Regions from separate parts of the Pseudocitrobacter faecalis genome, predicted to be linked through region 1. Evidence: predicted binding sites of a transcription regulator. Region 1 holds the regulator's gene; the other holds the start of a gene.
The links. The regulator CRP, encoded in region 1, controls carbon source genes, mostly activating them, when cyclic AMP is high. The targets are predictions, from matches to a motif close to ATGTGANNNNNNTCACAT.

Region 1 (7,222 bases):
GCTCAATCAGATAGCGATTCCGACGCTGATTATTCACGCGAAGGATGATCCGTTTATGGATCACCACGTTATCCCTGACGCTGACACACTTCCTGCCTGCGTCGAATACCAGTTAACGGAACATGGCGGCCACGTTGGCTTTATCGGCGGTACCTTCCGGCGACCGCAAATGTGGCTGGAGAGACGTATTCCCGACTGGCTGATGCCGTGGCTTGGAGGTGAAAGATGATCATTCCCTGGCAAGATATCGACCCTGAAACGCTCGATAACCTGATTGAAAGCTTTGTGTTGCGTGAAGGCACCGATTATGGTGAATATGAACGTTCACTTGCGCAAAAGGTCGCCGACGTAAAACAGCAACTACAACGCGGCGAAGCGGTTCTGGTGTGGTCGGAACTTCATGAAACCGTCAACATCATGCCCCGCAGCCAGTTTCGCGGTTAATCTTACCGACTCGGGAGTTGTTCGCTATGTCTGCCAAACATCCGGTTATCGCCGTCACGGGTTCCAGCGGGGCGGGAACCACCACCACCAGCCTCGCGTTCCGCAAAATTTTCGCCCAGCTTAAGCTTCACGCCGCAGAGGTGGAAGGCGACAGTTTTCACCGCTACACGCGTCCGGAAATGGACTTAGCCATCCGTAAGGCGCGCGATATGGGGCGCCATATCAGCTACTTCGGCCCGGATGCCAACGACTTCAGCCTGCTGGAACAGACGTTCCGCGAGTACGGGCACAGCGGCACCGGACAGTCGCGAAAATATCTGCATACCTACGATGAAGCGGTGCCGTGGAATCAGGTGCCGGGAACCTTCACCCCGTGGCAACCTCTGCCAGAGCCAACCGACGTGCTGTTTTTTGAAGGGCTGCACGGTGGCGTGGTGACGCCGCATCACGATGTGGCGAAACATGTGGATTTACTGGTCGGCGTAGTGCCAATCGTTAACCTGGAGTGGATCCAGAAGATGATCCGCGACACCAGCGAGCGCGGTCACTCCCGCGAGGCGGTGATGGATTCCGTCGTGCGCTCAATGGAAGATTACATCAACTTCATCACGCCGCAGTTCTCACGCACACATCTCAACTTCCAGCGCGTCCCGACGGTCGACACCTCTGACCCGTTCGCCGCCAAAGGCATTCCGTCACTGGATGAGAGCTTTGTGGTGATCCACTTCCGCAATCTCGACAATATCGATTTCCCCTGGCTGCTGGCGATGCTGCAGGGATCATTCATCTCGCATATGAATACGCTGGTCGTTCCCGGCGGCAAGATGGGGCTGGCGATGGAATTGATCATGACGCCGCTGGTGCAGAGATTGATGGAAGGGAAGAAGATTGGGTGAACGGTGCGGGCTGGGCCCCTCACCCTAACCCTCTCCCAGAGGGAGAGGGTACCGATTGTGCGGTTTTCTCCCTCTCCCTCTGGGAGAGGGCCGGAGTGAGGGGGGCCGTCAACTTACCCCTCCACCACCTCATAAGAATGGGTAATGTTCACCGCTTTGCCCAGCATCAGCGCCACTGAACAATATTTCTCAGCCGACAAATCTACGGCACGGGACACCGCCGCATCTTTCAGCTCTTTGCCGGTCACTATGAAGTGCAGATTAATATGCGTGAACAGACGCGGCGCTTCTTCACGGCGTTCAGACGTCAATTTAACTTCACAATCGGTCACGTCATAGCGGCCCTTTTGCAAAATAGACACCACGTCGATGGCGCTACAGCCACCCGCCGCCATCAGCACGACTTCCATGGGGCTTGGCGCTTTATCACCTGAGTTGCCATCCATCAAAATCTGGTGCCCGGAAGCCGACTCACCCAGGAAGGTTAACCCTTCCACCCATTTCACACGCGCTTGCATAATTGTCACTCCAGAGTTGCAAATTTATTGTCAGATTACGCGCACATAACAAATCTCGCAACGGAAGTAGACCTGGGTCATGCTGAAGCGAGACACCAGGAGACACACGGCGAAAGCTATGCTAAAACAGTCGGGATGCTACAGAGATACATAAACGTACTGCATGTATGCAGAGGACATCACTTACTGGTCGCGACAATCTTTGACGGCCAACTTCCCAGGTAGAGGGAAGGATATTATTTCAACCAGTGGCGGCCTGATTTATGCCGCTGGCGATAGCTTATAACAGAGGATAACCGCGCATGGTGCTTGGCAAACCGCAAACAGACCCGACACTCGAATGGTTCTTGTCTCATTGCCACATTCATAAGTACCCATCGAAGAGCACGCTGATTCACCAGGGTGAAAAAGCGGAAACGCTGTATTACATCGTTAAAGGCTCCGTGGCAGTACTCATCAAGGATGAGGAAGGCAAAGAGATGATCCTTTCCTACCTCAACCAGGGCGATTTCATCGGCGAACTGGGCCTGTTTGAAGAAGGTCAGGAACGTAGCGCCTGGGTTCGGGCGAAAACCGCCTGTGAAGTGGCTGAAATCTCCTACAAAAAATTCCGTCAGCTTATCCAGGTTAACCCGGATATCCTGATGCGTCTCTCCTCTCAGATGGCGCGCCGTCTGCAGGTGACCTCTGAGAAAGTCGGTAACCTGGCGTTCCTCGACGTAACCGGTCGTATCGCGCAGACGCTGCTGAATCTGGCGAAACAGCCGGATGCCATGACCCACCCGGACGGTATGCAGATCAAAATTACCCGTCAGGAAATCGGTCAGATCGTCGGCTGCTCCCGCGAAACAGTGGGCCGCATCCTGAAGATGCTGGAAGATCAGAACCTGATCTCTGCACACGGTAAAACGATCGTCGTTTACGGCACGCGTTAATCTCGTCTGACGGCGTATTGTTCGCACAATACGCCGTTTTTGTCTCTTATGTGGCGCAGGCTGATTTACCACCCGGAAGTCAACTATGCACTGCGGCAAACGCTGGTGTTATGTTTGCCGGTCGCCGTCGGCCTGATCCTCGGCCAACTTCAACACGGTTTACTGTTTTCTTTGGTGCCTGCCTGCTGCAACATCGCCGGGCTGGATACTCCTCATAAACGCTTCTTCAAACGCCTGATTATCGGTGGGTCGCTGTTCGCTGGTTGCAGCCTGATTGTGCAACTGCTGCTGGCCGATGATATCCCGCTACCGTTTATCCTCACCGGGCTGGCGATGGTGCTGGGCGTTACCGCCGAAATCAGCGCCCTGCACGGGCGATTACTTCCGGCCTCGCTGATAGCCGCCATTTTTACCCTGAGCCTGGCGGGCAATATGCCCATCTGGGAGCCGCTACTTATCTACGCGCTCGGCACGTTGTGGTACGGGCTGTTTAACTGGTTTTGGTTCTGGTTGTGGCGTGAACAACCGCTGCGCGAGTCGTTGAGCCTGCTCTATCGCCAACTGGCCGAGTACTGCGAAGCTAAATATAGCTTGCTGACGCAACATACCGATCCCAATACCGCCCTGCCGCCGTTGCTTAACCGTCAGCAGAAAGTGGTCGATCTGATTTCCCAGTGTTACCAGCAAATGCATATGCTGGCAGCCAATCAACACAATGATTACAAGCGTCTGCTGCGCGCCTTCCAGATGGGGCTGGATTTGCAGGAGCACATTTCAGTGAGCCTGCATCAGCCGGAAGAGGTGCAAAAGCTGGTTGAGCGTAGCCACGCCGAAGCGGTGATTCGCTGGAACGCGCAGACCGTCGCCGCACGCCTGCGGGTCATGGCCGATGATATTCTCTATCACCGCTTCCCGACGCGCTTCAACATGGATAAACAAATTGGCGCGCTGGAGAAAATTGCCCGTCAGCATCCGGATAACCCGGTCGGGCAGTTCTGCGCCTGGCACTTCAGCCGCATCGCCAAAGTGTTGCGCGCGCAGCGCCCCCTTTATCCGCGAAACCTGATGGCCGACAAAGAACGTCGCCTGCCCCTGTTCCCGGCGCTGAAAAGCTATCTGTCGCTGAAATCGCCCGCGCTGCGTAATGCTGCGCGCTTAAGCGTCATGTTGAGCATCGCCAGCCTGATGGGGGCGGCGCTGCATCTGCCAAAACCCTATTGGATCTTAATGACCGTGCTGCTGGTGACACAAAACGGCTACGGCGCGACACGCGTGCGTATCTTCCACCGAGCGGCAGGCACGCTGGCGGGGCTGGTGATTGCCGCCGTAACGTTGCACTACCATTTCCCGGAAGGGTTTGCGCTGACCGCAATGCTGGTGATCACCCTGATAAGCTATCTGATTATTCGCAAAAGCTACGGCTGGGCGACGGTCGGTTTCACCATTACGGCGGTGTACACCCTGCAATTGCTGACGCTCAACGGCGAGCAGTTTATCGTAGCGCGTTTCGCCGACACCATTATCGGCTGCCTGATTGCTTTTGGCGGCATGCTGTGGCTGTGGCCGCAGTGGCAAAGTGGCCTGCTGCGCAAAAATGCACACTCCGCGCTGGAAGCGGATCAGGAAGCAATACAGTTAATTTTGAGTGACGACCCTCCTGCCGAAAAACTGGCGTATCAACGTATGCGCGTCAATCAGGCGCATAACGCCCTGTTTAACTCACTCAATCAGGCAATGCAGGAGCCGGGCTTTAATACGCACTATCTGGAAGATATGAAACTTTGGGTGACGCACAGCCAGTTCATCGTTGAACATATCAACGCCATGACCACGCTGGCGCGTGAGCACGATACGCTCTCACCGGAGCTGATGCAGCGTTATCTGGAATCGTGTGAAGTCGCCCTGCAACGCTGTCAGCAGCGGCTGGAGTATGATGAATCGGGCAGTAGCGGGGATGTGAACATCATGGAGTCACCGGATACGCTGTCCCACGGGCCACTCAGCACCATGGAACAGCATCTCCAGCGTGTTCTGGGCCACCTCAACACCATGCACACCATTTCGTCGGTGGCATGGCGTCAGCGGCCACGGCACGGTATCTGGCTAAACCGGCATATCAACTGACGACTTTCGCCACCGCCTGTGCAAAGCGCGTCATACCCTCGTCGATATCTTTCTCTTCCACCACCAGCGACGGCGCGAAACGCATCACGTCCGGCCCGGCGTTCAGCACCATGACACCGGCATCAGCGGCCGCATAAAGGAATTCACGCGCGCGGCCTTTATACGGTTCTTTCAACTCCGCGCCAATCAGCAGGCCCATTCCGCGAATATCGCTGAAGACATCATACTTCGCGTCGATATCCTGCAAATGCTTCACGAAACGTTCGCGTTTGGTATGAACGCCATCGAGTACGTCAGGCGTATTGATAATATCGAATGCCGCCCCTGCCACGGCGCACGCCAGTGGGTTACCACCGTAGGTCGAGCCGTGGGAGCCAACATGGAATGCGCTGGCAATCTCTTCGGTGGTGAGCATGGCGCTAATCGGGAAACCGCCGCCCAATGCTTTCGCGCTGGTGAGGATATCCGGCGTCACGCCATAGTGCATGTACGCGAACAGCGAACCAGTACGCCCCATACCGCTCTGCACTTCATCAAACACTAACAGCGCCTGATGCTTATCGCACAGATCCCGCAGCCCCTGTAAAAATTCCGGCGTAGCGGCCAGCACGCCACCTTCACCCTGAACAGGTTCCACCACAATCGCGCAAGTATGGTCGTCAATCACCGCTTCAACCGCGTGCAAATCGTTAAACGGAACATGGACGATATCCGCCGGTTTCGGGCCAAAGCCATCGGAATATTTTGGCTGACCGCCGACGGAAACCGTAAACAGCGAGCGACCATGGAAAGCGTTGTGGAAAGCAATAATCTTGCTTTTGTACGGGCTATGACGCGTGGAGGCGTAGTAACGCGCCAGTTTAAACGCGGTTTCGTTGGCTTCTGTACCGGAGTTCATGAACACCACGCGCTCGGCAAAGGTAGCGTCCACCAGCTTCTGACCCAGACGTAGCGCCGGTTCGTTGGTGAACACGTTACTGGTGTGCCACAGGGTTTCGCCCTGCGATTTCAGCGCCTCAACCAGCGCCGGATGGCAATGCCCCAGCGCCGTTACGGCAATCCCGCCCGCGAAATCGACGTACTCTTTCCCCTGCTGATCCCACACGCGGCTACCTTTGCCTTTTACCGGGATAAACTCCGCCGGTGCATAAATTGGCAGGATCACCTGATCGAATGTCGCGCGGGTAATTGCAGGTTGTTTGGTTGTCATGTCATGCCCTTCTGTGATTATGCAGCAATGATTATGAAATTATAATCACAAAATATGCATAAAAAATCACTTGATAGCAATGACTAAATTAGCGATTAAGGAAGTTTGCCAGCAGCGCATGCCCTTGTTCGCTGAGAATACTTTCCGGGTGGAACTGCACGCCCTCGATATCCCACTGGCGATGGCGAATGCCCATGATCTCGCCGCTTTCACTGCGCGCGGTCACCTCGAAGTTTTCCGGTAGCGTAGCCGGCTCGATCAGCAGGGAATGGTAGCGGGTGACGGTCAAAGGGTTATTCAGCCCCTGAAAAACGCCCTGCCCGTTATGCGTGATGGGCGAGGTTTTGCCGTGCATGACCTTTTGCGCCCGCACAATGCGCGCGCCAAACGCCTGCGCAATCGCCTGATGCCCCAGGCACACGCCCAGCAGCGGCGTTTTCCCGGCGTAATGGCGAATGACCGCCAGTGAAATTCCCGCCTCATCCGGCGTGCAGGGGCCGGGAGAGATCACGATTTTCGCCGGGTTGAGTACATCGATTTGCGCGAGGGTGATGTCATCGTTGCGCTTCACCAACACTTCAGCACCCAGCTCGCAAAAATACTGGTAAAGGTTCCAGGTAAAGGAATCGTAGTTATCAATTAGCAGGATCATGGCGGCTCCGGTTACAGCAAACCGGAGCATTCTACCGTTTGTAAGGCGTCTGGACGATGAAAAGGTGAGGGCTCGATCGGTTCCCTCTCCCTGTGGGAGAGGGTTAGAGTGAGGGGGAAACACTCCCCTCTCTCACCACTTTCGTAAACAACGCCAGCAGCGGCTTCAAATCGCCCATCGCCCCCTGCTGATTCGCATCATTCCAGCGCAGCGGTTCAATATCCCGCCAGTCCAGCACGTAGCCTGCGTGAATCGCCAATTGTTCGAAGAAAATACGCTGTGCCAGACCACTGCCAATGCGAAACGGATGCAGCACGTTGATTTCGCAGTAATACCAGGTCAGGCGTTCAATAAACGCCTCCTTTTCCAGCCCCGCTAACCAATCCTCATCTTCCAGTTCCTGCATCAGCGCATTGCCCTCTTTCTCGATGCGCGTGAAATGG
Region 2 (7,222 bases), 3.7 Mb from region 1:
CGCCACGGCGCTACGCAGGTTGCCGTTAACACCATCGCTCAGCCAGATACCCTGACCGAGATTCAACGGCTGTTCGTTAATCGCATCGGCGACAAAAGCGCTATCGACCGCTCCGGCCTCTTTCAGACGCGCGGCGTTCAGCGCCTGCAGCGTCACCAGATCGTTTGCCGCGACATCCAGCGACAGCGTATCGTTATCAAGCTTCAGCGATTCGCTCTGCTTTTCGCCCATCAGCAATGCACGCAGCTCTTCCGCCGTGGTGGCGCTTTTCAGCTGTTCAGCAACCGAGTCATCGCTCAGCACGTGCGTCAGCTGACGCAGCAGACCAAGGTGTTCATCTGAGCTTGCGGCAATACCGATAGCCACATACGCCGTTTGCCCTTCGCCCCAGGTCACGCCCTGCGGGAACTGATAAACCTGGACGCCAGTTTTCAGCACCTGGTCACGCGTATCGGTGGTGCCGTGCGGAATGGCGATGCCATTGCCTAAGAAAGTGGACGTTTGTTGCTCACGCGCCAGCATCCCGGCGACGTAACCTTCCGCCACGTTGCCTGCACTGACCAGTGCTGAAGCAACCTGCCGAATAGCCTCTTCTTTATCCGCGGCCTGCTGACCGGGATGAATATCCTGAACAGATAACTGGAACATGGTTCTCCTCTCCTGCTGAATTGAATCGTTTCAGCTAACATGAGAAAAAAGGCGTCACCTTATGCCGAAAGAAAGGTCAGATGACGCTGAAACGTTTCAATGGAGTCTGTCCCTTTCTTGACCACCCTGCAAGATAAGTTGAATTTCTGATGTTTAAAGTTAGATCTACAGCACATTTTATTAGCATTAATGCCACAACTGCTGACGCGTAAATCGGCTGATTTTTACAGCGTCAGCAAACGTCAGCTTGAGTGAGAATTATTTTGAAATAGCTTTTTAATTTTTTTGTGCGGAATTTGATGTAGATGACTGTTCATTTTCTGAGTGGCGACGTAAACTCCCGCCTCCTGTCACGCTACCGATAAAGAGATATGCACAACAGTTCCGCCGCCGTTCCTCGACGTCCGTTTGATCTCACCTCATCGTCGTTTCTGATTGTCGCGTTTTTAACCGGTATCGCCGGGGCGTTGCAAACGCCGACCCTGAGCCTGTTTCTGAGCAATGAAGTCCACGTTCGCCCGGCGATGGTGGGTTTCTTTTTTACCGGTAGCGCGGTCATCGGCATTTTCGTCAGCCAGTTTCTGGCCAGTTGGTCAGATAAACGCGGCGATCGTAAAAACCTGATTGTCTTTTGCTGCCTGCTTGGGGTGATGGCGTGCATTCTTTTCGCCTGGAATCGCAACTACTTTATTCTTCTGTTTGTCGGCGTGTTCCTTAGTAGCTTTGGCTCTACCGCTAACCCGCAGATGTTCGCGCTTGCTCGCGAACATGCCGATAAAACGGGACGCGAAGCGGTAATGTTCAGTTCCATCATGCGTGCGCAAGTCTCACTGGCCTGGGTTATTGGCCCGCCGCTGTCCTACGCGCTGGCAATGGGGTTTGGTTTCACGACGATGTACCTGGCAGCCGCTGGCGCATTTGTTGTTTGCGGCGCGATGGTCTGGCTATTCCTCCCCACCATGCGCAAAGAGAAAGTGATGATCAGCGGCGCGATTCAGGCGCCGCGAACCAACCGAAAAGACGCCCTGCTGCTGTTCGCCATCTGCACGCTGATGTGGGGAACCAACAGCCTGTATATCATCAACATGCCGCTCTACATTATTAATGAGCTGCATCTGCCTGAAAAACTGGCTGGCGTAATGATGGGGACGGCGGCCGGCCTGGAAATACCGACAATGCTTATTGCCGGATATTTTGCTAAGAGGTTGGGTAAACGCTTTCTGATGCGTTTGGCCGCCGTCGCCGGACTGCTGTTCTACGCGGGTATGCTGACCTTCCATAACCCCATGCTGCTTCTGGCAATGCAGGTGCTGAATGCGATCTACATTGGGATCCTTGGCGGCATCGGAATGCTCTACTTTCAGGATTTGATGCCGGGCCAGGCGGGGTCAGCGACAACGCTTTATGCCAACACTTCACGCGTGGGCTGGATTATCGCCGGTTCGCTGGCGGGCGTTGTTGCGGAAATCTGGAACTACCATACGGTGTTCTGGATAGCGCTGGTTCTGTGCGTTTGTGCGGTTGGCTGTCTGGTCAGAATTAAAGACGTTTAAGGTGCCGTTAGCGTTTCAAGGGTCAAAAGCCATGTGATTGCCTCTGTGCGGTTCGCGCCGCACATCTCCGCGGACGGTTGAAGTCCGGCACAGACGTTAGGCCGCAGCGGCGAGGTGAAAATCTTACATCGCTGACGCTCGTCAAGCTGTACGCAGGGAGTGTTAGCCGGCTTGCCGTTCGGCATGCCAGGGATGGGGCTGGAGATAGACGGCGCAGTGCAGCAGGCCCCACAATCCGGGCGACATTCCATAATGTAGACTCTTATCAGGGGCGCAATGGCGCGCACAGTAACACCTTTTAGCGGAAGATAGCAAAACCCTTCAATTCCTCTTGCCTGAAAGGCCCGGCGCGAGTACTTTTACGCGATATTTTTGACACCCTTGTACACAGGATAATTGCAATGCCAAGAGCGAACGAAATTAAGAAAGGTATGGTGCTGAATTACAACGGCAAACTGCTGATTGTAAAAGATATTGATATTCAGTCACCGAGCGCCCGTGGCGCTGCAACGCTGTATAAAATGCGTTTCTCTGATGTCCGCACCGGTCTGAAAGTCGAAGAACGTTTTAAAGGCGACGATCTGCTTGATACCGTGACTCTGAACCGCCGCTTTGTTGACTTCTCTTATGTTGATGGCAACGAGTACGTCTTTATGGATAAAGAAGACTATACCCCGTACACCTTCACCAAAGATCAGATTGAAGAAGAGCTGCTGTTTATTCCTGAAGGCGGCATGCCGGATATGCAGGTGCTGCTGTGGGACGGTCAGTTGCTGGCGCTGGAACTGCCGCAGACCGTTGATCTGGAAATCGTTGAAACGGCACCGGGTATTAAAGGTGCTTCTGCCAGCGCGCGCAACAAACCCGCTACGCTGACCACCGGCCTCGTTATTCAGGTTCCTGAATACCTGAGCGCAGGTGAAAAAATCCGTATTCATATTGAAGAAAAACGCTATATGGGCCGCGCGGATTAATCGCGATGCCTTCGCCTGATGCGCTTCGCTTATCAGGCCTACAGTGTTTGTGCCGTTGTAGGCCGGGCAAGCGCAGCGCCCCGGCAAAAATACAGGCTCTCGCATTAACGTAAAAAAGCCAGCTCAATGAGCTGGCTTTTTTTATTCTGAAACCAAATTACAGCAAATCGCGAAATTTAGTCGCTTTCAGCGCCATCTCAACGCCACGCACTTCCGCCAGCCCCTTCAGACGACCAATCGCGGAATAACCTGGGTTGGTTTTCTTTTTCAGATCGTCAAGCATCTGATGGCCGTGGTCAGGACGCATCGGAATTGGACGCAGATCGCCGGCATTCTTACGACGCTGCTCTTCAGTCAGAATCGCATCAACCACCGCAACCATATTCACGTCGCCCTGTAAATGCGCAGCTTCGTGGAAGGTTTTCGGGTTGTCTTCACGGCAGGTGGAGCGCAGGTGCGTGAAGTGAATACGATCGCCGAAGGTTTGAATCATTTTCACCAGGTCGTTATCAGCGCGCACGCCATAAGAACCGGTGCACATGGTGAAGCCATTGTTAATGCTGTCAACGGTCTCTTTCAGCCACTGCATATCTTCGATAGTGGAAACGATACGCGGCAGGCCGAGGATCGGACGCGGCGGATCGTCCGGGTGAACCGCAAGGCGCACGCCCACTTCTTCCGCAACCGGCACAATCGCACGCAGGAAGACGGCCATGTTTTCACGCAGTTGCTCTTTGCTGATGTGATCGTACTCAGCCAGACGCGCACGGAACTGATCAAGGGTATAGCCCTCTTCCGCGCCCGGCAGGCCAGCAATGATATTGCGTGTCAGTTTTTCAATATCGGCAGCGGTCATGGCCTCGAAATAGGCTTTCGCTTGCTGCTGCTCTTCTGCGGTGTAATCAGCTTGCGCGCCTTCACGCTTGAGGATATGCAGCTCAAAAGCGGCAAACGCAATCTGGTCAAAACGCAGCGCTTTGGAACCATCTTCCAGCGTGTATTCGAGGTCAGTACGCGTCCAGTCAAGGATTGGCATAAAGTTGTAGCATACGGTATCAATGCCGCAGGTCGCCAGATTGCGAATGCTCTGCTGGTAGTTAGCAATCCAGGTTTTGTATTCGCCGGAAGCCGTTTTGATATCTTCGTGAACCGGGATACTTTCAACAACAGACCAGGTCAGCCCTTTTTCCGCCAGCATCGCCTGACGTTTTTGAATTTCTTCGACCGGCCACACCATGCCATTCGGGATGTGGTGCAGTGCAGTCACAACACCTGTTGCACCCGCCTGACGCACATCATCAAGGGAAACCGGATCATTTGGGCCGTACCAACGCCATGTTTGTTCCATCGCCTCAACCTCTCAACTTGTTATACCAATAAAATGTTCGTTAATGACGACTACCATACATGTTTATTCGTAGTGGTCAAATACGGCCCCTGCAATGATTGATCTGGCTCACATTACCCGGATAAATTCGGCACACCAATTTAATTTGTTGTCATATAACTTTACACTGGCATTGTTAATTTCTGGTTAATTGGACGTGTAAAGAATGAAAACAATCGCCAACAGTACGCTCCCTGAGAATGTGCAACTGCCTCATTATGATAGAAAAGCGCTGCGCTCACGGATTGTGCATTTTGGTTTCGGCGCCTTCCATCGCGCGCACCAGGCGCTGCTGACTGACCGTGTACTGAATGCCGTGGGCGGCGATTGGGGGATCTGCGAGATCAGCCTGTTTAGCGGCGACCAGTTGATGAGCCAGCTTCGCGCGCAGGATCATCTGTTCACGGTGCTGGAAAAAAGCGGTGACGGTAATCAACCAATAGTGATTGGCGCAGTGAATGAGTGCCTCAATGCCAAACTCGATTCGCTGGCGGCGATTATTGAGAAATTCTGTGAGCCGCAGGTGGCGATTGTTTCTCTGACAATCACCGAGAAAGGCTACTGCATCGACCCGGCGACCGGGCAACTGGACGTGAATCAGCCACGCATTGCACACGATCTCGGCCATCCGCAGGAACCCCACTCTGCGCCGGGTATTCTGGTCGAAGCCCTGCACCGCCGTCGCCAACGCGGACTGCCGGCTTTTACGGTTCTCTCCTGCGACAATATTCCGGACAACGGACACGTGGTGAAAAACGCCGTGCTGGGAATGGCGAAACAGCGCGATCCGGCACTGGCGGCGTGGATATCAACGCATGTTACCTTTCCCGGCACCATGGTTGATCGCATCGTACCGGCGGCAACCGAGGCGTCGCTTGCGGAAATCACCGATGAGCTGGGCGGCGTGAACGATCCTTGTGCAATCAGCTGTGAGCCATTTATTCAGTGGGTTATTGAAGATAACTTCGTGGCGGGCCGCCCGGCATGGGAAATCGCCGGCGCGCAACTGGTTAACGATGTGTTGCCGTGGGAAGAGATGAAGTTACGCATGCTCAACGGTAGCCACTCGTTCCTGGCGTATCTCGGTTATCTGGCGGGTTATCAGCACATCAGCGACTGCATGCAGGACGCGGATTACCGCCTCGCCGCTCAACGTTTAATGATGACGGAACAGGCTCCTACACTGAAGATAACCGATGTGGACTTAGGCGCTTACGCCGAGAGCCTGATGAGCCGATTTAGCAACCCGGCGCTGAAGCATCGTACCTGGCAAATCGCCATGGACGGTAGCCAGAAGCTGCCACAGCGCCTGCTGGACGGCATTCGCGTACACCTGGCACAGGGCACAGCGTGGCCGCTGCTGGCATTAGGCGTCGCGGGCTGGATGCGTTATGTCAGCGGCATCGACGATGCGGGTGAAAAAATTGATGTGCGCGACCCGTTATCCGAGAAGATCGCCCGGATCGTTGCCGACAGCCGTGACGAAGAACGCGTCACCGCCCTGTTAACACTCAGTGAAATCTTTGGCAGCGACCTGCCGCGCAACGCGACCTTTGTCGAAAATATCCAACAGGCATGGCAGCGTCTGGTGCAACTCGGTGCACGTCAGGCCATTATCACAACCCTGAATAGTTAACAATTTCTGCTGTTATGCGAAGAGAAATCATTTCTCTTCGCGAATTACTTCTCTTTTCATCGCCTTTTCGCCAGGATTAATGCAACCCGTAACAACATTGCAGATTTTTATCCTGGAGTTTTCGTGACAAAGACCAACCTGATAACCGGTTTTCTCGGTAGCGGTAAAACCACCTCCATCCTCCATCTGCTCGCGAATAAACCAGCCGATGAGAAGTGGGCGGTGCTGGTAAATGAGTTCGGCGAAGTGGGCATTGATGGCGCGCTGTTGGCCGATAGCGGTGCGCTGCTCAAAGAGATCCCCGGCGGTTGTATGTGTTGTGTGAATGGTTTACCGATGCAGGTGGGCCTGAATACGCTGCTGCGTCAGGGAAAGCCAGACCGTCTGCTCATTGAGCCCACCGGGCTGGGCCATCCTAAGCAGATCCTCGATATTCTCACCGCCGCGGTCTACGAGCCCTGGATCGACCTGCGGGCGACACTTTGCATACTTGACCCGCGTCAGCTGCTGGATGAGAAAGTGGTGCTCAATGAGAACTTCCGCGACCAGCTCGCCGCCGCCGATATCATCATTGCCAATAAAGGCGATCGCGCGACGGCGGAAAGCGAGCAGGCCCTGGAAAGCTGGTGGCAACAATACGGCAACAATCGTCAGCGGGTTAGCGCGACGCAGGGTAACATTGATATCGCCCTCCTCGACCAGCCGCGGAGCAATCTCACACAACTCCCTGCCAGCGCCGCACACTCGCACGCGCATCCGGAGAAAAAAGGGCTCGCCGCGCTCAGCCTGCCGGAACATCAACGCTGGCGTCGCAGCCTGAATAGCGGCCAGGGTTATCAATCCTGCGGCTGGATTTTTGACGCCGACACAACTTTCGACACCGTGGGGATTCTCGAATGGGCACGTCTTGCTCCCGTTCAGCGCGTTAAAGCGGTCATGCGGATCCCGGAAGGGCTGGTGCGGATAAACCGCCAGGGTGCAGATCTGCACATTGAAACGCAGAGTGTCGCACCGCCGGACAGTC

Region 2: ACOXYR_RS05955 (mannitol dehydrogenase family protein) is a predicted target of CRP. The motif match lies at 4,620-4,637, and genes of this name have one in related genera.

What each region holds. Positions count from the first base shown of each region.
Region 1 is NZ_CBDDNJ010000002.1:4,850,499-4,857,720, reverse strand. Features, by position in the region: gene ACOXYR_RS23330 (hydrolase) at 1-229, shown strand, start outside; gene ACOXYR_RS23325 (YheU family protein) at 226-444, shown strand; gene ACOXYR_RS23320 (phosphoribulokinase) at 471-1,340, shown strand; gene ACOXYR_RS23315 (OsmC family protein) at 1,454-1,858, opposite strand; gene crp (cAMP-activated global transcriptional regulator CRP) at 2,161-2,793, shown strand; gene ACOXYR_RS23305 (YccS/YhfK family putative transporter) at 2,842-4,917, shown strand; gene argD (bifunctional acetylornithine/succinyldiaminopimelate transaminase) at 4,910-6,127, opposite strand; gene pabA (aminodeoxychorismate synthase component 2) at 6,216-6,779, opposite strand; gene ACOXYR_RS23290 (putative adenosine monophosphate-protein transferase Fic) at 6,883-7,222, opposite strand, start outside.
Region 2 is NZ_CBDDNJ010000002.1:1,133,996-1,141,217, reverse strand. Features, by position in the region: gene fruB (fused PTS fructose transporter subunit IIA/HPr protein) at 1-648, opposite strand, end outside; gene setB (sugar efflux transporter SetB) at 1,020-2,201, shown strand; gene ACOXYR_RS05970 (YkgJ family cysteine cluster protein) at 2,198-2,452, opposite strand; gene yeiP (elongation factor P-like protein YeiP) at 2,603-3,175, shown strand; gene uxuA (mannonate dehydratase) at 3,333-4,523, opposite strand; gene ACOXYR_RS05955 (mannitol dehydrogenase family protein) at 4,729-6,198, shown strand; gene ACOXYR_RS05950 (CobW family GTP-binding protein) at 6,322-7,222, shown strand, end outside.